Regions from separate parts of the Pantoea sp. Lij88 genome, predicted to be linked through region 2. Evidence: predicted binding sites of a transcription regulator. Region 2 holds the regulator's gene; each other region holds the start of a gene.
The links. Region 2 encodes PurR, which represses purine synthesis genes. Its sites were predicted from a motif close to CANGCAAACGTTTGCNTG; they were not measured.

Region 1: the regulator PurR is predicted to act here: its motif matches at 3,078-3,095, upstream of PU624_RS11225 (NCS2 family permease).
Region 3: the regulator PurR is predicted to act here: its motif matches at 3,180-3,197, upstream of glyA (serine hydroxymethyltransferase).
Region 4: the regulator PurR is predicted to act here: its motif matches at 4,115-4,132, upstream of purT (formate-dependent phosphoribosylglycinamide formyltransferase).

The regions. Positions count from the first base shown of each region.
Region 1 is NZ_CP118269.1:1,609,689-1,617,159, reverse strand. It holds gene PU624_RS11230 (hypothetical protein) at 1-266, opposite strand, end outside; gene PU624_RS11225 (NCS2 family permease) at 1,527-2,825, opposite strand; gene PU624_RS11220 (response regulator) at 3,249-3,992, shown strand; gene PU624_RS11215 (SDR family oxidoreductase) at 4,028-4,759, opposite strand; gene PU624_RS11210 (AraC family transcriptional regulator) at 4,895-5,803, shown strand; gene PU624_RS11205 (D-lyxose/D-mannose isomerase) at 5,860-6,543, opposite strand; gene PU624_RS11200 (ABC transporter substrate-binding protein) at 6,587-7,471, opposite strand, start outside.
Region 2 is NZ_CP118269.1:2,241,293-2,248,763, reverse strand. It holds gene cfa (cyclopropane fatty acyl phospholipid synthase) at 1-495, opposite strand, end outside; gene punC (purine nucleoside transporter PunC) at 804-2,006, opposite strand; gene punR (DNA-binding transcriptional activator PunR) at 2,114-3,019, shown strand; gene purR (HTH-type transcriptional repressor PurR) at 3,016-4,041, opposite strand; gene cydH (cytochrome bd-I oxidase subunit CydH) at 4,323-4,412, shown strand; gene PU624_RS14265 (C40 family peptidase) at 4,458-5,267, opposite strand; gene PU624_RS14260 (Grx4 family monothiol glutaredoxin) at 5,633-5,968, shown strand; gene rnt (ribonuclease T) at 6,012-6,680, opposite strand; gene gloA (lactoylglutathione lyase) at 6,801-7,208, opposite strand; gene PU624_RS14245 (alkene reductase) at 7,325-7,471, opposite strand, start outside.
Region 3 is NZ_CP118269.1:1,029,084-1,036,554, reverse strand. It holds gene csiE (stationary phase inducible protein CsiE) at 1-556, shown strand, start outside; gene PU624_RS08735 (3-phenylpropionate MFS transporter) at 538-1,686, opposite strand; gene glyA (serine hydroxymethyltransferase) at 1,815-3,068, opposite strand; gene hmpA (NO-inducible flavohemoprotein) at 3,395-4,579, shown strand; gene glnB (nitrogen regulatory protein P-II) at 4,949-5,287, opposite strand; gene glrR (two-component system response regulator GlrR) at 5,472-6,806, opposite strand; gene qseG (two-component system QseEF-associated lipoprotein QseG) at 6,806-7,471, opposite strand, start outside.
Region 4 is NZ_CP118269.1:1,754,041-1,761,511, forward strand. It holds gene PU624_RS11890 (MurR/RpiR family transcriptional regulator) at 1-169, opposite strand, end outside; gene zwf (glucose-6-phosphate dehydrogenase) at 534-2,009, shown strand; gene PU624_RS11900 (bifunctional 4-hydroxy-2-oxoglutarate aldolase/2-dehydro-3-deoxy-phosphogluconate aldolase) at 2,225-2,863, shown strand; gene purT (formate-dependent phosphoribosylglycinamide formyltransferase) at 2,898-4,076, opposite strand; gene PU624_RS11910 (tellurite resistance TerB family protein) at 4,241-4,897, shown strand; gene PU624_RS11915 (prolyl oligopeptidase family serine peptidase) at 5,024-7,087, shown strand; gene exoX (exodeoxyribonuclease X) at 7,081-7,471, opposite strand, start outside.

The DNA of each region.
Region 1 (7,471 bases), 630 kb from region 2:
ATGGCTAACCTGAAAAAATTTTGCAGCGCCATTATCAGCCTGCCTGTAAGGGCAATTTCAGGCAGAAAGGTGGCATCTTTTCGCTGTAACCACGCGAGAAACTCAGGATCGGTGGTGAAGGGATTGTATTCACAATAAGCCAGCCTGATATGAGTTAAATTATTAATGTATGCATCCAGTGAGGTATACGTCCCCTCGCTGAGCTGCAAAAGTAACAGGTCAGTACGTATCTTTATGTCTTTCACGAGTTCATATTTTTTCTGCATTCCATTACCCTGCACTCTCTTATTGCCGTTGTAAACGCCAGCGCTGATTCAGCTTCAGCAGTGACGCTGTCAGAGAAAACCTCAGAAGAAAAATCCGGAAACTTCCAGAACCGTACTGAGGTAACTATTTTCAGACTAACGTTTGAGTTTCAGCTTCACGTTCAGAATTTATCGGCAATTTTGCTGGTAACAACAGGTACAGGAGTAACATCATTTTCGACATGAAGCAGGAGCAGGCAGGCTGTTAAAATATTTTTTAGGGCTGGTAAAAATCCACGGCGGCAAGTGCATGATTTGATTGGTCAGAGGAAGTCACGATCAAAAATTCTTTTTACGAATAAAATAATAACGTAAATATTACACCTTTATTTTATGGATTATGATGGGAAACCATCATTTTACGCGGCATCGTTTTTTTATAAATTGCAGTTAAGTCGCATCTCTTTAATAAGGAAGCTCTCTGACAGCGCCGCTTCGCAAAGCGCTCCCTGTCTGCAGACGAACACTTTCATAGCTGGCTGATAAATAAACACACACAAATAAAAATGTGATGCCCGGCAAATAAAATCTACAACGGGTGCGCTTAATAGGGCTGAAAGAGGGTCGATAACTTTTTATATCCTTCACCAGGGATATATTAAATGTTGAACAACGGCTTTATCTGGCTCCCTCCGGAAGCCTTTTTTATGGGTGAGACTCACCGCTGGCTCGCGTAAAAACGGATAAAACAGTCCAGTGGGGTGCTGATATTGCCGGGCATTATTATACTGGCGTCCATCCAGTCAGACTGAAGTCAGCAGTCAGAAGCTACCCGGTACAAAAGAAGAAACACAGAACATGCAGCCGGGGCCTCTGGAGAGGCATCCGCCCACAAAGCGAAACAAGACAGTTCTTCCTCGCTTTAAGCGGGCGGAATCCACCCTACCGGCAAAGAAACCCACCGACAGGGGTTTTAAGAGAGGCGTCCAAATCGCTGAGGAACAACAGGAGGCAAGGATGAGCCGACAGGACGTCGGCGAAAGGACGTTTCGCGCCAGGGATGGCGCGTCCGGACGGTCCGCGGGCCGCAGGGCGTGACGAAGGTACCCCGTGAAACGGGGCGCGCAGGCAGCCGGACGCCGGGATTGTTAAGGGGCGGGCGTCCGCCCCTTGACGCGTCCGCCTGCACAGGCGACCTCAAACTCCCCACCGCCTGGCGGGCGTAACCTGCTCAGTGTGCAGGCCCGCCGCCAGCGCAGCATCCCTGCCGCCAGGCATCAGTTAAGCACTCAGCCAACCCAGCTTAATTACAAACAGAATCGACAGTATCACCAGCGCCGCATTCACCTCTTTCGCACGACCGCTCAGCAGCTTCACCAGCGTCCAGGTAATGAAACCAAACGCGATGCCGTTAGCGATGGAATAGGTCAGCGGCATGGTCAGCGCGGTCACGGTGACCGGCGCGGCAGTCGTGATATCTTTCCAGTCAATATCCGCCAGACCCGATGCCATCAGTACGGCGACAAACAACAGCGCAGGCGCAGTGGCATAAACCGGGACGCTGGAAGCCAGCGGCGAGAAGAACAGCGCCAGCAGGAACAGCACACCCACCACAATTGCGGTCAGTCCGGTACGGCCACCGGCACTGACGCCCGCCGCCGATTCCACATAACTGGTCGTGGTCGAGGTGCCCAGCAGCGAGCCAAACAGCGCAGCCGCACTGTCGGCAATCAGCGCACGGCCCATCTTCGGCACGTTACCCTGCTCATCCGCCAGACCGGCACGTTTGGTCACGCCCAGCAGTGTGCCGGTGTTATCAAACACATCGACAAACAGGAAGGCAAAAATCACGCTGATCAGGCCGACGTTAAACGCCCCGGCAATATCCAGCTGCAAAAAGGTCGGTGCAATTGACGGCGGCGCAGAGAAGACACCAGCAAACGGCGACAGACCGATGCCCATCGAGATAAAGGTCACCAGCAGAATACCAATCAGCACCGCACCGGTTACGCGACGGGCTTCCAGTACCACGATCACCACAAAGCCGAGCATCGCCAGCAGCGGCCCCGGTTTAGTCAGATCGCCAATGCCCACCAGCGTCGCCGGGTTATCGACCACGATGCCCGCCCCTTCCAGCGCGATGATCGCCAGGAACAGACCGATACCGGCACCAATCCCGGCGCGCAGCGGCAGCGGGATACTGGCAATAATCCACTCACGGATCTTAAACAGCGACATCGCGAAGAAAATCACCGCCGAGAGAAACACCGCGCCCAACGCAACCTGCCACGTGTAACCCATGTGCAGCACGACGGTGTAGGTGAAGAAGGCGTTCAGTCCCATGCCCGGAGCCAGCGCAATCGGGTAGTTGGCAATCAGCCCCATCAGCACGCAGCCAATCGCCGCCGCCAGACAGGTCGCAACAAACACCGCGCCCTTGTCCATGCCGGTTGCGCCCAGAATGCTGGGGTTCACAAACAGAATATAAGCCATCGCCAGGAAGGTGGTGATCCCGGCGATAATCTCGGTACGAACCGTGGTGTTATGCGCTTTGAGTTTGAATAGTTTTTCTAACATCATCATCTCTCGATACAGGAGACATCAGTCTCTCTTGCCAAAGGGGTTTGCATGCTGATTTATTCTGTTTCCGGGACATGGATACCGGCCGCTGCATACCTGCGTGCCAGAACCGCCTGAAATCCCTGCCTTACCCACTGCCCAAAGCAATTGCCATGCCATCTACCGACGCAATCGATTACCTGGCAGAGCCGGACACGCCTAAGAAGATTCCTAACCAAAACGAGGCGCGATTATGGTGCAATGCACCGATCCCGCGCAATCGTTTTCCTGCGGTAAAAGAGCAACCCCGAAAAACTCTGCGCCAGCGCACGCTTCCGCACTCTCACAGGCGAAGCTGGTCACGTTTCAGCACGCTGCTTCAGCAACCTTTTCTGGCCTGTGTAGACTCCAGAATTAACTCTTTCGTAACATTGAGGCCGCGCCATGAAGCCAGCGATTTTGGTGGTGGATGACGATCCTGCTGTCTGCGATGTCCTGCAGGATGCGTTAAGTGAACATCTGTTAACGGTCTACCGCTGTCATCAGGGACGTGAGGCGCTATCGATGCTCAGCGAGCACCCGGAAATCTCGCTGGTGATGCTGGATATGATGCTGCCCGATACCAACGGATTACTGGTGTTGCAGCAGCTTCAGCGGCAGCGACCGGAAGTGCTGGTGATTATGCTGACCGGTATGGGTTCGGAAGCGGAGATGGTGGTGGGTCTGGAGATGGGGGCAGATGATTACATCGCTAAACCCTTTAATCCACGCGTGGTGGTGGCGCGCGCCCGTGCGGCCCTGCGTCGCAGCGGACGGATTGCGCAGCCCGATCCCGAACAGGCGGGCTGGCGCTTTGGCGGCTGGCAACTGGACGATGGCCGCTGCCAGCTGTTTAATCCGCAGCGTGAGCTGGTGCCGCTGACGCAGGGAGAATATACCCTTTTGCGCGCGCTGGTGCGTCACGCCCGCAAAGTGCTGACCCGCGATCAGCTGCTGGAGCTGACCCATAGCGAAAGCCTAGATGTCTTTGACCGCACCATCGACGTGCTGATCATGCGACTGCGCCGCAAAATCGAAACCAACCCACATCAGCCCGATCTGATCCGCACCATCCGCGGGCTGGGTTACGTCTTTTCGGCTGACGTGATGAAACCCGAAACCGCGCTGCGCGCCAGCCAGATCGCCTGAGTCACCCCGCCGGGCCGGCGAACAGCGGCCCGATCCTACCCATCGTCACTCCCGCCATACGCGCGCGGCACCAGATCGACCTGCGCTTCACCACTTGTGATGACGGCGAGAATCGTTTCGGCCACGCGTTCCGGAGTGTGAGCGAACGCGGCGAATGCGGCGCTCTGCTCAGTCGCGACCTCCTGTCCCGATTTCACTGACTGATAAAATTCCGAGGCAGTCACAAACGGATAGATGGTGGAAACAGTTATTCCGGCGTCAGCCAGATCCAGCCGAGCCACATCCGAGAGCATATTCAGTCCCGCCTTAGAACTGGTGTAGGCCGCCGATCCCGGATAGGTCGCCAGCGTCGCGCCGGAGCTGACGTTGATAATGCTGCCTGCGCTCTGCTCCCGCATCTGCGGGATCACTGCCTGCATCATCATCAGTGGAGCAATCAGGTTAAGGTCGAGCAGCGCCCTGAATGCCGCCGTATCAATCTCCTCAACAGAGGCAAACAACCCCTGCCCGGCATTGTTGATGAGCACATCAATCCGGCCAAAGCGTGCCAGCCCCTGTCTGACAGCATTTTCAATCTCGTCGGCCTGGGTGACATCGCAGGCGACCGCCAGTGCATTGACGGACGTCTCAGCCAGGGCATCAATACGCTGTTTACGTCGCGCCAGTAAGATAACCCGCGAACCGGCCTGCAGCGCTGCGCGCGCCGTGGCTTCGCCAATTCCCGACGAGGCGCCGGTAATCATGATCACTGAATCTCTGATGTTCATTAAACGTCTTCCTGCAAAACGGACAGAAAACGAGCATAATCCTCAGCCGGTTGCGCGGCGGCTGCAATTCTGCCTAAAATTTGCCTGTTCCTGCTTTTCTTCCCACAGGCGCTAATCCCGCCGGAGACGCGTGACATGAAGGGTTTTGAGGCGTTAAGAGAGGAAGTGCTGGCATGCGCGGCTGACGACCTGACTGCGACGACGATTCCGCGCGTGGATTTTTATCGCGTCAGCCAGCCGATGGCCCTGCCGCCGGAAATCTATTCGCCGTTTGTCAGCCTGATCCTGCAAGGGGAAAAAAGGCTGCAGGTAGGCGACCTCACTATCTGCTATTCCGCCGGGGAGATGTTTACCGCGTCGTTCGATCTGCCCGCCACCGGCGACATTACCGCTGCCAGCGAAACCTCACCTTATCTGGCCGTGCGTCTGACGCTCGATTTCGCGGCCATCAGCGATCTGCTGCATCAGATGCCCGTCACCGATCTTCCTGTGACGAAGCGTGGTATTGCAGTCAACCGGGTGGATGAGGCGCTCGCGGATGCCTGGCTGAGGATGGTGCGCCTGCTGGCAAAGCCGGATGAGATAGGAGTAATGGCCCCGTTAGTCGAGCGCGAGATTCTTTACCGGCTGTTGCAGGGTCCGCAGGGCGGCGTGCTGCGTCAGGCGGCGGAGGTGAACGGGCATTTCGCGAAGATCAGGAAGGCGCTGGTCTGGCTGCGCACGCACTATGCCGACGCGTTTCGCATTGAGGCGCTGGCAGCGATTGCAGGCATGAGCCTGTCGGCGTTTCATCGTGGATTCCGGGCCTGCACCGGACTCTCGCCGCTGCAGTATCAGAAACACCTGCGGCTTTACGAGGCACGCAAAGGGCTGGCGCTGCGACCGGGCAATGTCGCCGCCGTCGCGGCTGATGTGGGCTATGAGAGTCTGACGCAGTTTACGCGTGAGTATGCGCGGCTGTTCGGCGAGCCGCCCGCCCGCAGCATCAGAAAACTCAGGCTGACCGGCGCTGAACCCTTACAGGGGATCGGATCGCAGGGTTAATGCAGCCTGCCGCGTAACCCCTGGCGGGCCTGCACACCGTTTCAGAGAAAGACGTTTCAGAGAAAGCCGTTCGCATAGTCATTACACAGCAGCCAGCGCGGCGCTTCATCCTCATGCAGCGGGTTGAAACGGGCCAGCGGCGTCAGAAATACATTGTCGTTTTCGTCATCGTTGGGCATTGATACTTCGCCCACCAGCACGTCGCCGAAGCCGTTTTCACCCCAGAAACTGTGCCAGATGCCCGCCTCCAGCGTCACGCTTTCACCCGGAGAGAGCCGCAGCTGTGTTCCGGCCGCATGGATCTGGCGCAGGCCATCCAGCGACACCGCCACCGGCGAGTCAGCCAGTCCGTCACCCTCGCGGTTATGCAGTTCGACAATCAGGTTGCCACCGCCGCGATTGATGATGTCTTCCATCTTGCGCGGATGATAGTGCATCGGCGTCAGCTGCCCTTCACGCACGTGCATGATCTTCTCGGCGTAGGGTTTATGCCACGGCTGTCCGCCTGGCGAGCCGTTGCGCAGGGTAAACAGCGTCAGCCCGGTGTGCATAAAATCTGCCGCGCCAAAGCTGGTGAGATCCCAGCCCAGCCGCAGCGCCAGAATCTCCTGTGCCACCTCGCGATCCTGGGCGCGCCACTGACTGACGCTGTAATCGGCCCACCGCGGCAGATGCACATCCTGCTGACGGAAGAACTCGCGGGTATGTTGCAGGTAATAGTTAACCTCTGAACGTTGCATGGTGGCTTCCTGAGGGCGGCACCCGGAGGTGCCGCATTAACGCTTATTTCACCGTCCAGCCCTGATAGCTGCCGATATTATTACGATCGATCAGTTTCACCGGGATCAGCACCGGCTTATCCGGGGCCGGTTTGCCCTGCAGGATGTCATAGCCAATCTCGACCGCTTTGGCTGCCATGACCTGCGGGTCCTGGGCTGGCGTGGCGACGAACAGTGAGTTTTTGCGCTTCAGCGCCTCTTCCCCGTCCGGCGATCCATCGACGCCCACGATAAAGAATTCACTGCGCTGCGCCTGTTTCGCCGCTAAGTCGGCACCAATCGCGGTCGGGTCGTTGATGGCAAATACCGCATCAATTTTCGGGTTAGCCGAGAGCAGACCGGTCATGACTTCCAGTCCGCCTTCACGACTGCCTTTGGCGTTCTGGTTGGAGGAGAGCAGCTTGATCTCCGGATGGGTTTTCAGCTCGTTCATGCAGCCTTCAACACGGTTCTGCACGGCGGAGACGGGCGGTCCGTTGATGATCACCACGTTGCCTTTGTTCTTCAGGCGGTCAGAAATATATTTACAGGCCATCGCGCCCGCCTCGGTGTTATCGGAGGTGATGGTCGCATTCGCGCCATCCGCTGCCACGTCAACCGCCACCACCACGATACCGGCGTCACGCGCCCGCTTCACCGCCGGGGCGATCCCTTTGGAGTCGGCGGCATTGAGGATAATCATGTCGACTTTCGCCGCAATAAAGTTATCAATCTGACCCACCTGCTGACCGAGATCGTAGCCGCTGGAGACCAGCGTCACGTTTACCTTATCGCCCGCCAGCTGACGCGCCTTCATCTCTGCGCCTTTGGTGATCTGCACGAAGAAGGGGTTAGCCAGATCGCCGACCGTGACGCCGATAGATTTGAGTTCTTTTGCCTGAGCCATACC
Region 2 (7,471 bases):
CAGCGCTAATTTACGGCAGATCATATCCAGCTTGGCTTCCTGCGCCGCTGCCAGCGTCGTTGCCTCTTTCCAGTAGCCACAGGAGTACTGCATGTACGGGTCGAGCATCAGTGAAAAGAGGTCGTTACCCAGGTCGTAATGCTCTTTACCGACAATCCACGCCCGTTTTTTTGACTGCAGATTGGTTAAGCGGGCAGCGGCAATGCGCAGCGTATCTTTAAAGTGATGAGGAAGCTGCTGATCGAGTTTATGTCTGAGCACCTGGTGGAAGAAGATATCCAGCCGGTCACACTCCCACCATCCATCCATATAGCTCTCACCGAGCCCAAGTGAACCCTCCTGCAGAACACGCTTAAAAAACCCGGGATGAGTAACATGGATATCCCAGGGACGTGAACCATTGATTTCAATATCCGCTTTTTCCAGCAGTTCATGAACGATGCGATACCAATGGTTCTCTTCAGGGCTCACTGCTTCTGCATAAGATGAACTCATAGCTTTTCCACCACCTGTCCAATCTGAACCTGAACAAAGAGTAGCCAATTTCGTCAGGTATTGAGAAACGTCACGGATGACTCCGCACACCGGTTATTGTGTGATACAGAGGACTGGAAGAGCCTGCAGCAGGTCGGTAGGGTAGGAATAACGCGCACAAATACCGTCCCGGCAACAGGGTGCCAATCAGATTATTACGTTATTATATTGTTGATTTATTACAGATTTGTTGACCCGGATGAGTATATTCTCACGCGGGTCAATATTCAATGACTTATTGTTAGGGCGCTAACTAAAAAGTCTGTGTGTCAGTGATTATCCTGGCAGGCAGGTTGTGCAGAGGCAACAACAGTTTGTGCGCTTGCGGCATGCTGCATAACGTAACCGAGCAGTGCGAGCACAATAGTCACCGTCATCATCAGCGTGGTGGTAAACAGAGCCTGGGTTAAACCGGCCGATACTGCCAGGCTGGCGGCGAAGCAGAGTCCTAACTGCAGAGTGTTCTGCAACGCGGCCGCTTTACCGGTGGCATCCGGGAAGGGCATCAGTGCACTGGAAACCACAATCGGGTAGATCGCGCCGTTAGCCAGTGCCATACCGCAGAACGGAACCATCAGGCTCACCAGCGTGCTGCTGCCTGCAAGCGCAACAGCAAACAGCGCCAGAATGCTCAGGCTGTAGACGCCCAGCAGCCAGGGAAGCAACTGAGCACCGTTGAAGCGGTTAAGCAGGGCGCGACAGCCGAATCCGCCGATTAAAAAGGCAAGAGTCTGTGGGACATAGCTCAGGCCGATATCGGCGGGTGAGAGCCCCAGGTCCGCCAGAATAAATGGCGAGCCGGTCAGCCAGGCAAAGAAACTGGCGGAACAGGCGGAGTAGATCAGCACGTTGCCGCTGTAGACCCGAGATTTCAGCAGCGTAAAGAAGCCCGGCTGCGCCTTTTTGTCGCCGGCGGCTTTGCGAACGGTGGGCAGACGCAGCGTGGTCAGAATCAGCGCTACCGCAATCAGGGTCAGTACCAGGAAAATCGAACGCCAGTGGAAGTGGCCAATCAGCCAGGCACCCAGCAACGGCGCCAGCGCCGGAGAGAGCGCAACCAGCGGCATAATGGTGGCGAAGACTTTGTTGGCGCGTGCGGCAGGGTAGCGATCCACTACCAGCGCCTGCCAGCTCACGGCCGCAGCACAGACACCAATCGCCTGAACAAACCGTAGCGCCAGCATCAGATAAATATCATTCACCCACAGCATGCCCGCGCAGCCGATACCAAACATAGCCAGTCCGGCCAGCAGTACTGGCTTGCGGCCAATGCGATCGGAAAGCGGTCCCCAGAAAAGCTGACCCACGGCGAAGCCTCCCAGAAAGAGACTCATACTGGCGCTGATCAGACCGGGTGAGGTATTAAAGGTTTGCTGCATCGCACCAAAGGCGGGCAGGTACATATCCGTGGCTAAAAAGCCGAGCATGCTCAGCAGGGCAAGGTAGGGCATGAATCCTTTGTTCGACAACATCTCATTCTCATTTTTGCAGGATAAACGCGGCAGAGTGTAAAAGGTGCGTTTGCTGCTGTGAAACGGTAATATTTGCCGATTGCTGTTAAAATTTTTGAAGGCAGATTATGTGGTCTGAATATGCATTAGAGGTGGTTGACGCGGTTGCGCGTGGGGGCAGCTTCAGCGCTGCCGCGCAGGAGCTACATCGGGTGCCTTCTGCCATCAGCTACACCGTGCGCCAGCTGGAAAACTGGCTGGCGGTGCCGCTGTTTGAGCGTCAACATCGTGAAGTGGTGCTGACGCCGGCGGGTGAGCATTTTGTCCGGGAAGGCCGAAGCGTCATCAAAAAAATGCTTGCCACCCGGCGTCAGTGTCAGCAACTGGCCAACGGCTGGCGCGGGCAGCTCAGTATTGCCGTTGACCGTATCGCCAAACCTCAGCGCACCCGGCAACTGGTCAAAGATTTCTATCGTCACTTCCCCGATATGGAACTGATCATCAGCTATGAGGTATTTAATGGCGTCTGGGATGCGCTGGCCGATGGCCGGGTGGAAGTGGCGATTGGGGCCACCCAGGCGATTCCGGTGGGCGGGCGTTTTGCGTTTCGGGATATGGGCACCCTCAACTGGCGCTGCGTGGTCGCGCCCGATCATCCACTGACGCAGGCGAGCCAGATCGATGATGACACGCTGCGAAGCTGGCCATCACTGGTGCTGGAAGATACCTCGCGAGCGCTGCCGCGCCGTATGACGTGGACGCTGGATAACCAGCGCAGGCTGGTGGTGCCGGAATGGCAGACCGGTCTGGAGTGCGTGCAGGCGGGATTGTGTGTGGCGATGGTACCGGGTCATCTTGCCAGACCGCTGCTCGACAGCGGCGATCTGGTTGAACTGACACTGCCGGTGGCGTTCCCGGATAGCCCCTGCTGCGTCAGCTGGGCCGAGGATCGCGCATCACCGGCGACAGGCTGGTTACTCAGCTATCTGGGTGATGCGCAAACGCTTAATCAGGAGTGGTTAAGCGAGGATTAACGGCGATAGTCGCGGAACGGACCATCAGCCACAGAACGACGTTCAATCAGCGTGGGATGGACTTCGATCGTTTGTGAAATTTCACGCTTACTGGTGATGCGGTCCAGCAGCATATCCAGCGCTTTTTCCCCCAGCTGAGCTTTAGGCTGATGTACGGTCGTCAGGGCGGGTGCGAAATAGCGGGCGTTGCGCACATTGTCATAACCGATCACCGAAATATCCTGCGGGACGCGTAACCCCATCTCGTCAGCGGCGCAAATCGCGCCCATCGCCATGATGTCACCGCCGCAGAACACCGCCGTCGGGCGCTGTTTCTGCGACAGGATCTGCTGCATCGCCTGATAGCCCGATTCCGGCTCAAAGTCACCCTGCACAATCCACTCGGCACGCGGCTGGATACCCGCTTCTTCCAGCGCTTTCAGGAAACCGGCATGGCGTCCGCCACCGGTATTGCGCTCCATCTGGCCGGGGATAGCACCAATATCACGGTGTCCACGTTCAATCAGATAGCGTCCCGCCAGATAGCCGCCCTGGAAGGCATTATCCAGCACCGTGTCGGTGAAGTCGGCGCGCGACTCGCCCCAGTCCATCACCACCATCGGGATATTGCGGTTCTCTTCCAGCATCTGCAACAGGTCGTCCGGATATTCAGAGCACATCACCAGCAGACCATCGACGCGCTTCTGCGCCATCATGCTGAGGTAGGCACGCTGCTTTTGCAGATCGTTGTGCGCATTACCCAGAATCAGCGTATAGCCTTTGTCAAAACAGTGATTTTCAACCGCTTCAATAATTTCAGCGAAATAGGGTGCTTCGCTGGAGGTGGCAAGCAGGCCCAGCGTTTTGGTGTGGTTCACTTTCAGGCTGCGCGCCACGGCGCTCGGCGAGTAGTGCAGTTCCTTGATCGCCTGCCAGACCGCGTTGCGCGTCTCTTCAGCGACAAAGCGGGTTTTATTGATGACGTGCGAAACGGTGGTCGTTGAGACGCCGGCGCGTTTCGCCACATCTTTGATTGTTGCCATGAAAATCGGACTCCAGTGCTTATCTAAATCTTTGATAAGCGTAGTGTTAAACGTTTGCGTCTGCTCAGGGATTTTTCCGCAAAAATGCAGCTTTTCTGGTCGGTAAACAGGCCGCTGGCGGAGAATAAACGCCTTAAAAGATGCGCAAACGGAATCAGAGTTGCGCGCGTTGCGCAACAAAGGCGGGATTCTAACAAGGCTGGACGGATAAAACGAGATTTTTACCGGGTCGTGTGGGAAAATGCCATAACCCTACAAATTGTGTGACTAAGGAGCATGTAATGAGTACCGATCTTAAACTGGCGTTAATGACCACTGCGGGCTGTCTGCTGATGATTGTGGCCTTTAGTTTTACCGCCATTCTGCACTAACAAAAAAGCCGGGATTATCCCGGCTTTTTCTGACTGTTCTGCTGCTCAGCGTATGGTTTTCGGCGTCATCACCCGACGGGCACCAATGTAGTGGCGCTGCCAGTAATCTTCCCCTAATGCGCTGATCTGAATATCTTTTCCGGTACGTGGCGACTGAATAAACTTGCCATCGCCAAGGTATACGCCGACGTGGTCCGCAGTACCGCGACCATTAATACGGAAGAAGACCAGATCGCCTTTCTCCAGTGACTCACGCTTGATGGGTGCCGCGTCACGCAGGTGATACATCTCGTTAGCGGTACGTGGGATCTTAAACTTCACCAGATCTTTATAGGCGTACCAGACCAGACCACTGCAATCAAAACCGGTGTGAGGTGAGGTGCCGCCCCACTGATACGGTTTACCCAACTGGCCCATCAGCTTGGTCATCGCGGTTTCACGGGCCTTCTGATAGCGCTGACGGTGGGATTTACTCATCTTAATGGTGCCTGGCTCGCTGGCGATAACCTCAGCCGTTTTCAGCTGGCGCTGATGACCATAGCGTTTCTTCTCTTTATTTTTTTCTTTTGTTTTGCTGATACGGGCGGTTTTGAGCGAGGTCTTCTTAGCAGGCGTCTGTTTAGCAGTGAGTTCGACTTTTTTCTGTTTTTTAGTTTTGAGTTTTTGAACAGGGCTGAGGCGAGTTTTTTTGGTCACCGTTTTTACCTGGCGACGCTTGCGGCGCTCATCGTCGCGCGCACTCTTTTTTTCTGCTTTATGCGAACTGACGTTCACCGGCGCGTGCGGGGAAGCAGCAGCGACGTTGAAAAACAGTTGCGCAAAGGCCAGCATGAAAAGCGTAATGATTAAACGCATAGTCCGTTGATTAGTTAAGTTGTCAGGGCCACTACGCACCGCGACAAAGTTGAGATTAATCTGATCCAGGATCAGCGCCCAGGCCATTCTAGTCCAGTTCGTTTAAAAACTGTAATGCCTTTTAATATTAATCTTTGCAACCCACGCAATCGCGCTGAAAATGAACATTTTCAGCGTCTTATATCAACGAAATTATTACGAATTATTAAACTGTTACCAGCTGTTAATAAACAGGAAATCAGGCGTCCCGAAGCAGGACTTAACAATGATGGCGATTTAATCGGGCAGCGGTCAAAATCTCATTTTCAGTCACGCTGCGAAGTCGCTACAATAAACAAACACGAAGTGACGAATTAAGGAAGGCAATTATGAGTACTGTAGAAAAAATTCAGCGCCAGATCGCAGAAAACCCGATCCTGCTGTACATGAAAGGTTCCCCGAAACTGCCTAGCTGCGGTTTCTCTGCACAGGCGGTACAGGCGCTGTCAGCCTGTGGTGAGCGTTTTGCTTACGTGGATATTCTGCAGAACCCGGACATTCGTGCCGAGATGCCGAAGTTCGCTAACTGGCCAACCTTCCCGCAGCTGTGGGTCGATGGTGAACTGGTCGGTGGCTGCGACATCATCGTTGAGATGTTACAACGTGGTGAACTGCAGACGCTGATCAAAGAGACTGCAGAAAAGTTTAAAGAAGCAGAATAAAAAAAGGCCGACAGCATGTCGGCCTTTTTCATTGCGGCATCCCTTATGCGGATGTCGTGGCTTCTGCGTCGCCTTCTGCGAAGGGCAGTGGCCAGCCACCTAACCGTTTCCAGCGGTTCACCAGCTCGCAGAACAGTGACGCGGTCTGCTGAGTGTCATAGAGCGCCGAATGTGCCTGCGTACTGTCAAACTCCATTCCCGCCGCAATACAGGCTTTCGCCAGCACCGTCTGACCCAGCACCAGTCCGCTCAGCGCTGCAGTATCAAAGGTGGCGAACGGGTGAAACGGATTGCGCTTCAGGCTGGCACGTTCTGCTGCCGCTGACATGAAGTTCAGGTCGAAGGTGGCATTATGCGCCACCATAATGGCGCGATTGCAGCCGCTGTCTTTAATGCCCTTGCGCACCATTTTGAAAATGGCGTGCAGCGCGTCATATTCACTGACTGCGCCGCGCAGCGGATTACTCGGGTCGATACCGGTAAACGCCAGCGCTTCGGGATGCAGCAGCGATCCGACAAAGGGTTCAACGTTGAAATGCAGCGTCTGGTCGATCTGAATCCATCCCTCTTCATCCATTTTCAGCGTGATAGCGGCAATCTCCAGTAACGCATCGGTTTGCGCGTTGAAACCGGCGGTTTCGACGTCGATCACCACCGGATAGAAGCCACGGAAACGTTGATTGAGTGCATTAGGGGAATTCGATTCAGACATCAGGATCTCGTTGCAGAAAAAGGGCAGCGCGTATTATGGCAAAAAACGGGGCCGGGTGCAGCAGATGAAGCGAAGAGAAGGGGATTCAGCCCACCCGGACGGGCAGGCTGAGGGGCAGGTTTAGTTGCCCAGGCCGTTACCGGCATCTTTGTTTTCGATCAGCTCGATTTTGTAGCCATCGGGATCTTCAACAAAGGCAATAATGGTGGAGCCGCCTTTAACCGGGCCCGCTTCACGCGTCACGTTGCCGCCATCTTTGCGAATACGTTCGCAGGCTGCTGCTGCGTCATCAACGCCCAGCGCAATGTGACCATAGGCATTACCGAGGTCATACTTATCGACGCCCCAGTTGTAGGTCAGCTCGATCACCGCACCTTCGCTCTCGTCGGTGTAGCCCACAAAGGCCAGGGTATATTTATATTCGGTGTTTTCGCTCTGACGCAGCACACGCATGCCCAGCACACGGGTGTAGAAATCGATAGAACGTTGCAGATCGCCAACGCGCAGCATGGTATGAAGTAAACGCATAACATCCTCTTTGAAATAAAACGCCATCGCCGGATGACCCAGGCGATAAGTATAGCGATGAAAATCGCCATTGAATAATGGCTGCCGCCATCATCCCGGACGGCAGCCCAAAACGGTTACAGCGTCGGGTAGTCGATATACCCTTCAGCGCCGCCGCCGTAGAAGCTTTCCGGACGCTGTGGATTGAGTGGGGCATCCTGCTGCAGACGCTCAACCAGATCCGGGTTAGCAATGTAATCACGACCAAACGCAACCGCATCGAT
Region 3 (7,471 bases), 1.2 Mb from region 2:
GATCAATGACTTTGAAGCCTGTGCCGGGATTACCTTCGCGGACCGCGACGAACTGCTAAACCAGCTCTATCCTCATCTGGCGCAGGCGCTGGATCGCACTCACTTCAATATCGGTATCGACAATAGCGTGGCACTGGATGTCAGCCGCCTCTATCCTCGCCTGCTGCGCACGACGCATGAGGCTCTGCAGGCTTTTGAGCAGCATTACAACATCACTTTTACGCCGGAAGAGGTGAGCTTAGTCACTATTATTTTTGGTGCCTGGCTGATGCAGGAGAGTGCGCTGCAGGAAAAGCAGGTGCTGATCCTGACCGGCGACGACGCCGATCTGGAGCAGGATGTGGAGCAGCAGATCCGGGAGATCACCCTTCTGCCTGTCAATATTACCTATCAGGACATAAAACAGTTTCAGCGGGATGGCGCGCCGCGGGATGTCGATATCATCATCTCGCCCTACCCGACTTCGCTGCCCTTGTTCTCTCCGCCGCTGGTGCATGCCGAACTGCCGCTGACGTTACACCATCAGCAGCGCATTCGTTATTTACTGGAGTCGTAGCCCGGACGCAGGAACAGCGCGGGCAGCGCCACCAGCGCCATTACCCAGAACAGATGTCCCTGCAGATGGGTAAACAGCACGCCGCAGATCATCGTCATCACCGCTATACCCCCGCCCATCGCCAGCGCGGAATAGAGCGACTGCAGGCGGATCACTTCTGCGCCCTGACGCGCCGCGATAAAGCGCATCGCCGCCAGATGACAGACGGTGAAGCTGCCACAGTGAAGGATTTGCGCCACAATCAGCAGCGGCAGCGCGGTCGTGGCTCCCATCAGACTCCAGCGGATCAGCGCGCAGATGCCCGAAAGCAGCAGCAGATCGCGCGCGCTCCAGCGGCGGAACAGCCGGTTGCTCAGGGCAAACACCACAATCTCCGCCACCACGCCCAGCGACCAGAGATAACCCACCGTCGAGGCGGAATAGCCGCTCTCCTGCCACCAGATAGCACTGAAGCCGTAATAGGCGGCATGCGCGCCCTGCAGCAGCGTCACGCAGAGCATGAATCGCCAGACTGCATTCTCACGCAGCAACGCACGCCACACCTGCCAGCCGCCGCCCGCCGCGCCCTGCCGCTCATTGCCCTGCGGCTGAGTAACGGGTGTCAGCATCATGCCCGCCAGCATAGAAATCACACCGACGGAGAGCAGCAGCAGAATGGCATTAGAGGAGTAAGCACTGACCAGCACGCCGGTTAACGCCGAGCTGATGACAAAAGCCAGCGATCCCCACAGCCTGACCGGTCCGTAGGCCAGCCCAATCTGCCGGGTCCAGGTAGCGGCCAGCGCATCGCTGAGCGGGACCAGCGGCGAGAAAAAGAGGTTAAAGCCGATCATCACCGTCAGCAGCCACATCCACTGCTCACCCACCCAGAAACCGGCGGCGAACAGGCAGGTCATCAGCGCCAGCAGACGCAGCGCCGTAATTAATTTTGAAGGATTTTTGACCTGAGAAGCGATAAGCAGACTGCCGACAAAGCGCGCCACCATGCCACAGCCGAGCAGGAGGCCAATCTTTTCAGCATCCAGGCCGGTGCCTTTCAGCCACACGCCCCAGAATGGCAGATAGATGCCGTAACAGAAGAAGTAAGTGAAGTAGCCCAATCCGAGCCATCTGGCGGAGCCGATTGCCATATTCCCTCCAGCAGGTTTGCTGCCTGGCAGCATAAGTGGGCGCTACTCTGGCAGAGCCCTGCGGGACAGGCAATAAAAAAGGATGGCAGATGCCATCCTTTTTATGCTGCCTCACAACAGGTTAACGATTAAGCGTAGACCGGCAGACGGCTGCAGATATCCAGCACTTTCTTCTTGGTGCGCTCAATGGTCGCTTCGTCATTGACGTTATCCAGCACATCGGCGATCCAGCCAGCCAGCTCGCGCACGTCCGCTTCGTTAAAGCCACGACGGGTAACGGATGGCGTACCGATACGGATACCGGACGTCACAAAGGGGCTTTTCGGATCGTTTGGCACGCTGTTCTTGTTAACGGTGATGTTGGCACGGCCCAGCGCCGCATCCGCTTCTTTACCGGTCAGGTTTTTGCTCACCAGATCGATCAGGAACAGATGGTTATGGGTGCCGCCAGAAACGATGTCATAGCCACGCTCAATCAGCACCTCAACCATCGCTTTGGCGTTTTTTGCCACCTGCTGCTGGTAGGTTTTGAATTCCGGCTCCATCGCCTCTTTAAAGGCAACCGCTTTACCGGCGATAACGTGCATCAGAGGACCGCCCTGACCGCCAGGGAAGACAGCAGAGTTCAGCTTCTTGTAGAAATCTTCGTCGCCGTTTTTCGCCAGAATGATACCACCACGCGGACCCGCCAGCGTTTTGTGGGTGGTCGATGTCACGATGTGCGCATGCGGGATCGGACTTGGATAGACGTCTGCGGCAACCAGGCCAGCAACGTGCGCCATATCCACAAACAGCCATGCACCCACGCTATCCGCGATTTCGCGCATTTTCGCCCAGTCGCAGACGCCGGAATACGCTGAGAATCCGCCAACGATCATTTTTGGCTTGTGGGTTTTCGCCAGTTCAGCCAGTTCATCGTAGTCGATTTTGCCGGTCTCATCGATACCGTAAGCAACCACATTATAGAGTTTGCCCGACAGGTTAACCGGTGAGCCGTGAGTCAGGTGTCCACCGTGCGCCAGGTTCATGCCGAGGATGGTATCGCCCGGCTGCAGCAGCGCCGTGTATACCGCGAAGTTAGCCTGTGAACCTGAGTGCGGCTGCACGTTAGCGTAATCGGCACCAAACAGCGCTTTTGCACGGTCAATGGCCAGTTGCTCAACGATATCAACGTACTCACAGCCGCCGTAGTAGCGTTTGCCCGGATAACCTTCAGCGTATTTATTGGTGAGCTGAGAACCCTGTGCCTGCATAACACGCGGGCTGGTGTAGTTTTCAGAAGCAATCAGTTCAATGTGCTCTTCCTGACGCACTGTCTCCTGCTCCATCGCCTGCCACAACTCGGCATCGTAATCGGCAATGTTCATATCACGCTTTAACATCCGGATCTCCTGACTCAGCTAACTTTCTGACGGTATTTACCCCCCTTCAGGGGCGAAGGCCCACAGTGTAAACCGTTTTAACAGGTGAAGGTAGGGTGAACCGCCTCTTTTTACGCAAACGATTGGCTGGCTACTGGCAGCGCTTTTTTACACCTTTTTCCCCTGTTCAGGCGCCCCATTTTTTCTCCAGGATGTGACGGCGGCTTGTGATCATGCACCTGAAACTTGCCACCTGGACAACCAGAAAGTTTACCGGGTTATTTACACCACAGGCGAAGCGGCTATAAGATGCATTTAAAATACATGTTTATAAAGAGGCCACTGATATGCTTGATGCACACACTATCGCCACCGTTAAATCGACCCTGCCTGCCCTCGCCGCCTGCGGTCCAAAGCTGACCGCCCACTTTTATGACCGCATGCTGTCGCAGCATCCGGAACTGAAAAACGTCTTCAACATGAATAACCAGCGCAACGGCGATCAGCGCGAAGCTCTGTTTAATGCCATCTGCGCTTACGGCGCGAATCTGGAGAATCTGGCCGTGCTGCTGCCTGCGGTGGAAAAGATTGCGCAGAAACATACCAGCCTGAATATTCAGCCTGCGCAGTACGCCATCGTGGGTGAAAATCTGCTGGCAACAATCAAAGAACTGCTGAATCCGGGCGAAGAGGCACTGGCTGCCTGGGGCCGGGCCTATGGCGTCCTGGCAAATGTCTTCATCAATCGCGAAGAGGAAATTTATCAGGAGACCGAACAGCAAACCGGCGGCTGGCGTGGCACCCGTGCGTTTCGTATCAGCGCAATTGAGCAGCAGAGCGAGGTGATTAAAAGCTTTACCTTCAGTCCCGTGGATGGCGGCCCGGTCGCCGCCTTTAAGCCCGGTCAGTATCTGACAGTACACCTTCAGCCTGCCAGCTTCGAACATCACCAGATTCGTCAGTATTCGCTGACTCATCTGAGCAACGGCAAAGCGTACCGGATTGCGGTCAAACGTGAAGCGCAGGGCACCGTCTCCGGCTGGCTGCATCAGAATGGCAAAGTGGGTGATGAGCTGATGCTTGCCGCGCCGCACGGCGACTTCTTCCTGGAGGTCGATCCTGGCACACCGGTAGCGCTTATCTCCGCAGGCGTAGGTCAGACGCCGATGCTGGCGATGCTGCATGCGCTGGCGGCCCGTCAGCACCGCGCGCCGGTCAGCTGGCTGCACGCCACAGAGAACGGCAAACAGCACGCGTTTGACGAGGAAGTTCGTGCCACTGGCGCACAGCTCGCCGATTTCGTCAGTCATGTCTGGTATCGCGAACCCGCCGTTGAAGATGCCGGTCACTATGACGCGCGGGGTCTGATGGATATCAGCGCGATCTACGCACGTCTCGCCTCACCCGACACTCACTTCTGCCTCTGCGGCCCGCTGCCCTTTATGCAGCATGTGGTGTCGCAGCTGCGTGATGCCGGTGTGGCAGATGCACGCATTCATTACGAACTGTTTGGCCCGCATAAAGGCATGTGATTGAGCGATAAAATAGCCCGCGCTACAGGCTTAGATAACCGGCACTCCGATGTGAACCGGCAGCTACGCATAAGCTAAAAGCGAAGGGAACATGGGCAGAAGAGGAAAGCGTCCCGCGACATGGACAAAAACGCCGGGAGCGTTTTTGAACAACGCAAAGCGTTGGCCCGTTTACGGGCGCACCTCAGGGATGAGGTGCGTAATCGCGCGGGCCGAGCGTGCCATGGACGGCGGGTTTTGCGCCTTTCCGATCTGACCGTGTTCCCTTAGCTAGCTCGATTTCACCGCTGAAAATATCCGACCACCAGGCATAAAAAAAGCCCGCAGCGCGGGCTTCTTTATGCTCATAAAGAGCGGATAAAAAGACGATCAGATCGCCTCTTCATCCTCTTCGCCAGTACGGATACGCACTACGCGCGCCACGTCGAAGACGAAGATCTTACCGTCACCGATTTTGCCGGTCTGCGCGGTGCGCATAATGGTCTCAACGCAGGTATCAACGATATCGTCGCCCACCACCATCTCGATTTTCACTTTAGGTAAAAAATCGACCATATACTCTGCGCCGCGGTACAGCTCGGTGTGCCCTTTCTGGCGACCAAAGCCCTTCACTTCACTCACGGTCATCCCGGTGATGCCGACTTCCGCCAGAGCTTCACGGACATCATCGAGTTTGAATGGTTTGATAATCGCATCAATCTTTTTCATGTCAGACCCTTTTTCACTCCCTCCATGGTCAGAGGGTTTATCAAGTATAAATGTTGCTGGCGCTGTCGGGCGGTAATATCCGGGATTCTTCAGGCTGCCGCAAGCGCTGTCACATCATGCTGACCGCACCCTGTCTGATTCGGGCCTGAGCAGGCAACCTGCCGGTATCACTTCGCAGCCTCCGCTACTCTTTGAAATCACTGGCGTCCAGTTCATGACGAGACAACAGCTTATAGAACTCCGTGCGGTTGCGCCCAGCCAGACGTGCGGCGTTGGTCACATTGCCTTTAGTCATCTGCAGCAGCTTACGCAGATAGTTCAGCTCAAACTGATTGCGCGCCTCCGCAAAGGTCGGCAACGCGCTGTTTTCGCCGCTTAACGCCTGCTCCACCAGCGCATCACTGATCACCGGCGATGAACTCAGCGCGACACACTGCTCAATCACGTTAACCAGCTGACGCACGTTGCCCGGCCAGCTGGCGGCCATCAGACGCTTCATCGCATCGACCGAAAAACTGCGAATCTGCGGCTTATGCCGTTCCGCCGCCTGCCGTAACAGATGATTCGCCAGCAGCGGGATATCTTCGGTGCGCTGATGCAGTGCCGGAATCTTCAGATTCACCACATTCAGACGATAGAAGAGATCCTCGCGAAATTCCTTTTTCTCCATCGCTTTGGGCAGATCGCGATGGGTGGCGGAAATGATCCGCACGTCGATCTCAATATCATGATCGCTGCCCAGCGGCCTGACCTTACGCTCCTGCAGCACCCGCAGTAACTTAACCTGCAGCGGTTGCGGCATATCGCCAATCTCATCCAGGAACAGCGTGCCGCCGCCAGCGGTCTTAAACAGACCGTCACGGGCACTGACCGCACCGGTGAACGCCCCTTTGGCATGGCCGAACAGCTCTGACTCCAGCAGCTGCTCCGGCAGTGCGCCACAGTTAATGGCGACAAAAGGTTTGCCGTTACGCGGACTGGCTGCGTGAATCGCCTGCGCCAGCATCTCCTTACCGGTGCCGCTCTGACCGTTAATCAGCACGCTGACGTCAGACTGCGCCACCATGTGCGCCTGCTCCAGCAGCCGTAACATCAGCGGGCTGCGGGTAACAATCGCCTCACGCCAGCGGTCATCACTGACCGGCGCCTGCTGTGCCAGCGCCTCATCGATGGCTTTATAAAGCGCATCTTTATCCACCGGCTTGGTCAGGAAGCTGAAGACGCCCTGCTGCGTGGCGGAAACGGCGTCCGGGATGGAGCCATGCGCCGTCAGGATAATCACCGGCAAGTTGGTATGGCGCTTCTGGATCTCGCCAAACAGCGCCAGACCATCCATCTCATCCATCCGAAGATCGCTGATCACCAGCTCGATCTTCTCTTTCTGCAGCAGACGCAACGCTTCAGGTCCGCTGCCTGCCGTGGTGACCTGATACCCTTCGCTGCGAAGGCGCATGCCCAGCAGCTTCAGCAGGCTGGGATCGTCATCCACCAGCAGCAATTTTGCCGCTTGTCTCACCATTATTGCTCCTCATCCTGCGGCAGCGCCGTGCCATGACTGCTGTCGGACACATCCGGGGCTTTGCGTGATGAAAGCTGGCGCTCGATGTCAGTCAGCCGCTCCAGCTTATGCTGCGTATCGCTGAGCTGTTGCTGCTGTTTCACCATCTGCAGGCGCATCGCCTCCAGCTGCGTATCGCTGCTCTGCTGCAGATGAACATAACGGGTGCGCGCTTCACTGAGGTCAAGCTGCGCAGTCTGATTGCTGCGCCACAGCTGAATCAGCGGGCGCACAGACTGCGGGAAATCGCTGCTGTAGCGATCCAGGGTTTCCACATAGCGACGACGCTCCACCGGCGTCACGTTGCCGTTGGACATCAGCACGCCCTGTTTAAAGGCGCGCGACCAGTTCTCTGCCGGCCAGCGATGGGCTTCGGCACGGGCCCCGGCGGGTGAAAGACGTTCAGCACAGTCGATCGCCCGCATCCAGTAAAGGGTATTCCCCAGCGCCGCACTGTTCTCCATCGTCCACAGGTCACTACAGGGTGTCGCCAGATAATCAGCAATTCTGACCTCGGGTTCCGCCACCTGATGGCCTGACGGCAAAGAGGAGGTGGCCGGGGAGGTCGTACATCCGCTGAGGAGCAGCGTAGTGAGCGTGCTCAACAGCAAAGCGGGTAAATATTT
Region 4 (7,471 bases), 490 kb from region 2:
GGTGACAGAAGCGGTTCACGGTAGGTTCACTGACGCCGGCAATGCCAGCCAGGGTCGCGATGCTGGAGTGCATCGCCGCCTGCGGTTCAGCCAGAATCTGCCGGGCGACTTTCTGTTCCGCTTTGCTCAGCGCAGCGAACTGCGCCTCAATTTTTTCCAGCATATTCATAAGCTGATGACCATAATCACTTTTATCAATTTCAATTATCACTGTCGCAGGAGTCGATTAACAGAGACTATATCGCGCCAGCACCTGGCAAGCGCAACGGCTGACAAGTCGATAACCGTTTTTTTTGGGATACTTTGACCAGTGCCAGATTTTTCTGACACCAACAGAAACAGAAAAAACCGGCAATCCGCACGCGTCATCACACGCGCTTAGCACATCCGGTACAGAGTTAATGCGGTTGACCCGGCGAGTCGGTTTACCTGGCGCAGGGAAAAAAGTACATTGTGCTGAAAGAAAATAATAACCTGGACCCGGTGGCAGAGGATGCATCACCACCGGACTATCCTGCAACGAGGAGAGGAAAATGGCGGTAACACAAATAGCCCAGGCATGCGATCTGGTGATTTTCGGTGCCAAAGGCGATCTTGCACGCCGTAAACTGTTGCCTTCACTGTACCAGTTAGAGAAAGCGGGTCAGATCCACGAGGAAACCCGTATTATTGGTGTCGGCCGTGCTGAGTGGGATAAAGCGGAATACACCAAAGTGGTACGTGAAGCGCTGGAAACCTTCATGAAGGAGAAGATTGACGAAGCGCTGTGGGACAAACTCAGCAACCGTCTCGACTTCTGCAACCTCGATGTGAATGACACCACGCACTTCCCGAAACTGGGCAAGATGCTGGACCAGAAAAACCGCACCACCATCAACTATTTTGCGATGCCACCGAGCACCTTTGGCGCAATCTGTCAGGGCCTGGGCACCGCGAAGCTGAATGCCAAACCGGCGCGCGTCGTGATGGAGAAGCCGCTGGGCACCTCACTGGAAACCTCGCAGGAGATCAACGACAGCGTTGGCGAATACTTTGAAGAGAGCCAGGTGTTCCGTATTGACCACTATCTCGGCAAAGAGACCGTGCTTAACCTGCTGGCGCTGCGCTTCGCTAACTCCATCTTCGTGAATAACTGGGATAACCGCACCATCGACCACGTGCAGATCACCGTGGCCGAAGAAGTGGGTATCGAAGGCCGCTGGGGTTATTTCGATAAAGCGGGCCAGATGCGCGACATGATCCAGAACCACCTGTTGCAGATTCTGACCATGATCGCCATGTCGCCGCCGTCCGATCTCAGCGCCGACAGCATCCGTGACGAAAAAGTTAAAGTGCTGCGCTCGCTGCGTCGCATCGATCAGACCAACGTGCGTGAAAAAACCGTGCGCGGTCAGTACACCTCTGGCTTTGTGCAGGGGAAAAAAGTGCCAGGCTACCTGGAAGAAGAGGGTGCTAACAAGTCGAGCGCCACCGAGACCTTCGTCGCGATTCGTGTCGATATCGACAACTGGCGCTGGGCAGGCGTGCCGTTCTATCTGCGTACCGGTAAGCGTTTACCGACCAAGTGCTCTGAAGTCGTGGTCTACTTCAAAAATCCTGAGATGAACCTGTTTAAAGATTCTTACTCAGAGCTGCCGCAGAACAAGCTGACGATTCGTCTGCAGCCGGACGAAGGTGTGGATATCGAGATCCTGAACAAAGTGCCAGGTCTGGATCACAAGCACAAACTGCAGACCACTAAGCTGGATCTGAGCTACTCCGAGACGTTTAACCAGTCGCACCTGGCGGATGCTTACGAGCGTCTGCTGCTGGAGAGCATGCGCGGCATCCAGGCGCTGTTCGTACGTCGTGATGAAGTGGAAGCCGCGTGGACCTATGTGGATTCCATTATCGACGCATGGGCTGCAGATGGCGACTCTTCTAAGCCATATCAGGCAGGTACCTGGGGCCCGGTGGCCTCGGTGGCGATGATCACCCGCGATGGCCGCTCGTGGAATGAGTTTGAATAACTGAAGTGATGATGAAGCCCGCAACGCGGGCTTTTTTTTCGCCCTTAAACCGGTCCAGTCGGAATGCGTAAAAATGAACTGCCGTTTCAAAAATGGTCGAAGGATGATAGACGCTCAGGAAGCGGATCATGTATGGTAGTGACGCAATTTAAAGGGCAGGAGCCGAAGCTCCATGACCGGGTCGCAATCCCGGTGTTATCAAGAAAGGGGAACTGATGAAAAACTGGAAAACGAGTGCTGAACAGATTCTGACCACCGGACCTGTCGTGCCGGTCATCGTGGTGAATAAACTGGAACACGCCGTACCGATGGCGAAAGCGCTGGTGGCAGGCGGTGTCAGAGTGCTGGAAGTGACGCTGCGTACGCCGGTGGCGATGGATGCACTGCGTGCGATGATCAAAGAAGTGCCGGATGCGATCGTCGGTGCGGGCACAGTGATTAATCCGCAGCAGTTACAGGAAGTGACCGATGCCGGTGCGCAGTTTGTTATCAGCCCTGGCGTCACCGAATCACTGCTGAAAGCAGCGGTTGAAGGGCCGGTTCCGTTGATTCCGGGTATCAGCACCGTTTCTGAGTTAATGACGGGTATGGACTACGGTCTGCGCGAGTTTAAGTTTTTCCCGGCAGAAGCGAATGGCGGTGTTAAAGCGCTGCAGGCGATTGGCGGACCTTTCCCGCAGGTGCGTTTCTGCCCGACCGGCGGCATCTCTCCGGCTAACTACCGTGACTATCTGGCGCTGAAAAGCGTGCTGTGCATCGGCGGCTCCTGGCTGGTGCCTGACGACGCGCTGCAAGCGGGCGACTGGGATCGCATCACCCGCCTGGCACGCGAAGCTGTCGAAGGCGCGAAGTAAGTGATGGCGGTGAGCCTCTGCTCACCGCACACCTTTACCCCTTAACCGTGACCGCGGCAGCACTGGCAACTGCACGAGCAATCGCCTGAGTGGTGGTGTCACCGCTGGCGAGCGCCACACCTAAACGACGCTGCCCGCTGATCTCCGGCTTGCCGAACAGCCGCAGTTGCAGACCGGCACCCAGCGCCGCTTCGACATTCACAAACTGCACGTTCTGGCTGGTCAGCTGCGGCAGAATAACGGCAGACGCCGATGGCCCATACTGACGAATCCCACCAATCGGCAGACCCAGGAACGCCCGCACGTGCAGCGCAAACTCTGACAGATCCTGCGAAATCAGCGTCACCATACCGGTGTCGTGTGGACGCGGTGACACTTCGCTGAATACCACCTCATCACCACAGACAAACAGCTCAACGCCAAACAGGCCATAGCCACCCAGCGCCTTAACGACCTGCGCAGCAACATCCTGTGCCCGCTGCAGCGCCAGGTCACTCATCTGCTGCGGCTGCCAGGATTCACGGTAATCGCCATCTTCCTGACGGTGACCGATTGGCGCACAGAAATGAATGCCATCGACGGCGCTGATGGTGAGGAGGGTAATCTCAAAATCGAAGTTGACGACCCCTTCAACGATGACGCGACCGGCACCCGCACGGCCACCCTGTTGGGCATAGTCCCAGGCTTTATCGAGCTGGCTGGCATCGCGGATAAAGCTCTGACCTTTACCGGATGAGCTCATCACCGGCTTCACAATGCAGGGGAAACCGATCTCTGCGGCGGCTTCATCGAAGCGTGCCTTGCTGTCGGCAAAGCGATAGCTGGAGGTAGGAAGCGACAGCTCTTCAGCCGCCAGGCGACGAATGCCTTCGCGGTTCATCGTCAGCTTTGCGGCACGGGCGGTCGGAACCACGCGCTGGCCCTGCTGCTCCAGCTCAACCAGCGTATCCGTGGCGATGGCTTCGATTTCCGGTACCACAAAATCAGGCTTCTCTTCGGCTATCAGCGCAGCCAGCGCCGCGCCATCCAGCATGTTAATGACATGGCTGCGATGGGCCACGTGCATCGCCGGCGCATCGGGGTAACGATCAACCGCGATCACTTCCACACCCAGACGCTGACACTCCAGCGCCACCTCTTTACCCAGTTCACCTGAACCTAATAGCATCACGCGCGTCGCCGCCGGACGCAGCGCTGTTCCGAGAGTCGTCATACATTCCCCTAAGCAGTCAAAATTCGCGCGCAAGTATAAACGAAAACGATTGCGTTCTCATCTTTCTCCCGCTGACACCACTTTTTGCCGTACTTTTCCCGCTCTGACGTTTCCTGACATCCTTTTGGTCAGGATAGCGGCTGACATCCTGAAAGGAGTGAATGATGAATAACTGGTTACAACAGATTCAGTCGGTGCTGGCGAAGAAGAGCGGTGAGGGCAAATCGGGCGGCAGCTTAAGTGACATGCTGGCACCCGGTGCGCTCGGTGGTCTGGCCGCGATGCTGATTTCCAGTAAGTCGTCGCGCAAACTGCTGACCAGATATGGCGGAAAAGCCCTGATTGTGGGCGGTGGCGCGGCCGCAGGCGCAGTGTTGTGGAATAAATATAAACAGCGGGTCAGCGAAGCGCATCAGAATGAACCTGACTTTGGCGTGGCGCAGACGCCCGTTGATCTGCGCGCAGAACGTCTGGTGACGGCGCTGGTGTTTGCCGCCAAAAGCGACGGACACATCGACGATCAGGAACGGGCAGCCATTGAGCAGAACATTCATCAGTCCGGTTACGGCCAGGATGCGGAACAGCTGATTCAGAAAGCGATGAACCGCCCGCTGGATCCGCAGTGGCTCGCCGCCGATGTGAAAAACGAGGAAGAGGCGCTGGAGCTTTACTTCCTCAGCTGTGCCGCCATTGACGTTGATCACTTTATGGAGCGCAGTTATCTCTCCGCGCTGGGCGACGCGCTGAAAATCCCTCAGGATGTGCGCGACGACATTCAGCAGGATCTTGACGCTGAAAAAGCCCGTCTGCCCGCAAGTTAATCCCCCCGATTTTCCGCTGACGGGTCACAGGAGGTGATTCGCCAGCGGCAGCTTCTCTCGTCAAATCTGGCTTCCGGCTGCTGAAGTGTTACGCTTACAGATCATTGCGTTCACGGAGACGGATGGATGAAAGCACCCATCGCAAAAAAAATACCCCATGAGATGACGCTGCACGGTGAGACGCGCGTTGACGACTATTACTGGCTGCGCGACGACAAACGCGAAAACAGCGAGGTTCTTGATTACCTGCGTGCCGAAAATAATTACGGCAAAAAAATCATGTCGTCACAGCAGCCGCTGCAGGACCGGGTATTAAAAGAGATTATCGATCGGCTGCCGCCTGAGGATCACTCAGTGCCCTATGTGAAAAATGGCTACCGCTATCAGAGTCGCTACCAGACCGGTAATGAATATCCGGCTTATTACCGCCAGCCGGCAGCGAGTGAGGAGTCCGGTGAATGGAGCCTGCTGCTGGATGCCAATCAGCGCGCCTCGCACAGCGATTTCTATACCATGGGCGCGCTGCATATCAGCCCCGATAACCGGGTCATGGCGCTGGCCGAAGATTTCCTGTCGCGGCGGCAATATGGCATCCGGTTCCGCAACCTGGAGAGCGGCAGCTGGTATCCCGAAGTGCTGAGTAATGCCTCATCCAGTTTCGCCTGGGGCAACGATTCGCGCACCGTTTACTATGTGCGCAAACACCCGCAAACGCTGCTCTCTTATCAGGTCTGGCGACACGAGCTGGGCTCGCCACAGTCCGATGATCAACTGGTTTATGAAGAGCGGGATGACACCTATCATCTCAGCGTCCACAAGACCACCTCCAAACAGTTCATCATGATTGCGCTCTACAGTACCAATACCAGCGAAATTCAGCTGATCGATGCGAACTTCCCCGATGCGCAGCCGCATGTCTTTCTGCCGCGCCGTCGCGATCATGAATACAGCATCGACCATTACGATCATCAGTTTTTCATTCGCTCCAACCGGGATGGCAAAAACTTCGGGCTGTATCGCAGCCGTTATCTGGATGAGTCACGCTGGGAAACGCTGATCCCGGCACGGGAACAGGTGGTGATGGAAGATTTTCAGCTGTTCCGCGACTGGCTGGTGGTGGAAGAGCGTCAGCGCGGCTTGACCAGCCTGCGCCAGATTAACTGGGCCAGCGGCGAGACCAGCGGCATCGCCTTTGACGATCCGACCTATGTGACCTGGCTGGCTTACAACCCGACGCCGCGTACCAGCAAACTGCGCTACGGCTATTCATCGATGACCACACCGACCACGCTGTTTGAACTGGATATGGATACCGGCGAACGCCACATCCTGAAGCAGAGCCAGGTTAAAGGCTTTAACGCGGAGGATTACAAAAGCGAACATCACTGGATCAAAGTCAGCGATGGCACCGAAGTGCCGGTTTCGCTGGTTTATCACCGTAAACATTATCAGCCCGGTCATAATCCGATGCTGGTCTATGGCTACGGCGCCTACGGCAGCAGCATGGATGCCGATTTCAGCGTCAGCCGCCTGAGCCTGCTGGATCGCGGCTTTGTCTATGCGCTGATACAGGTGCGCGGCGGCGGTGAACTGGGACAGCAATGGTATGACGGCGGTCGTCTGCTCAACAAAATGAACAGCTTTACCGACTTTATCGATGTCACAAATGCCCTGGTGGCGCGCGGCATCGGCCACCCGGAACGGCTTTATGCGATGGGCGGCAGCGCGGGCGGCCTGCTGATGGGCGGGGTGATCAATATGGCACCGCAGCGTTTCCACGGCGTGGTGGCTCAGGTGCCGTTTGTCGATGTGGTCACCACGATGCTGGATGAGTCGATCCCGCTGACAACCGGCGAGTATGACGAGTGGGGCAATCCCAGCGATCCGGAATACTACCGCTACATCCGCCAGTACAGCCCCTATGACAACATTGAGGCAAAGGACTATCCCCACCTGCTGGTCACCACCGGCCTGCACGATTCACAGGTGCAGTACTGGGAACCGGCCAAGTGGGTGGCGAAGCTGAGATCGATGAAAACCGACAATAACCTGTTGTTGCTCTGTACCGATATGGATGCCGGTCACGGCGGCAAGTCTGGGCGCTACAAAGCTTATGAAGGGATTGCGATGGAGTACACCTTCCTGCTGGGACTGGCGCAGGGCACCTTACCGCCTACTCAGGATTACTGAGACTCCGACAGATATTTATTCAGCGCCTGCCGCAATGGCGGGCGCAGGTCGCTGACATTATTCAGTACCCACTTCAGGTAGCCCGGATCCTTCCTCGCAATCACCGCAATCGCCTGGCCGCGATATTTGCCGAACGGCAAAATGTCGTCGCGCTGGGCTGCCGGTTGTGAACGCACAATCATCTCGGAAGCGCTCCAGCCGGAGGTCTCCATAATCCGGATCAGCAGTGCGGCCGTGACATAGCAGTCATAGAGCGCGCGGTGCGCATGCAGGTCAGCGGGTGGCGTCACATCCAGCTTCAGCGAATGACGCAGTGCCTGGTTGCCATATTTAATGCCCGGCCAGAGCTGACGCGCCAGCTGCATGGTGCAGATCCATTCACCG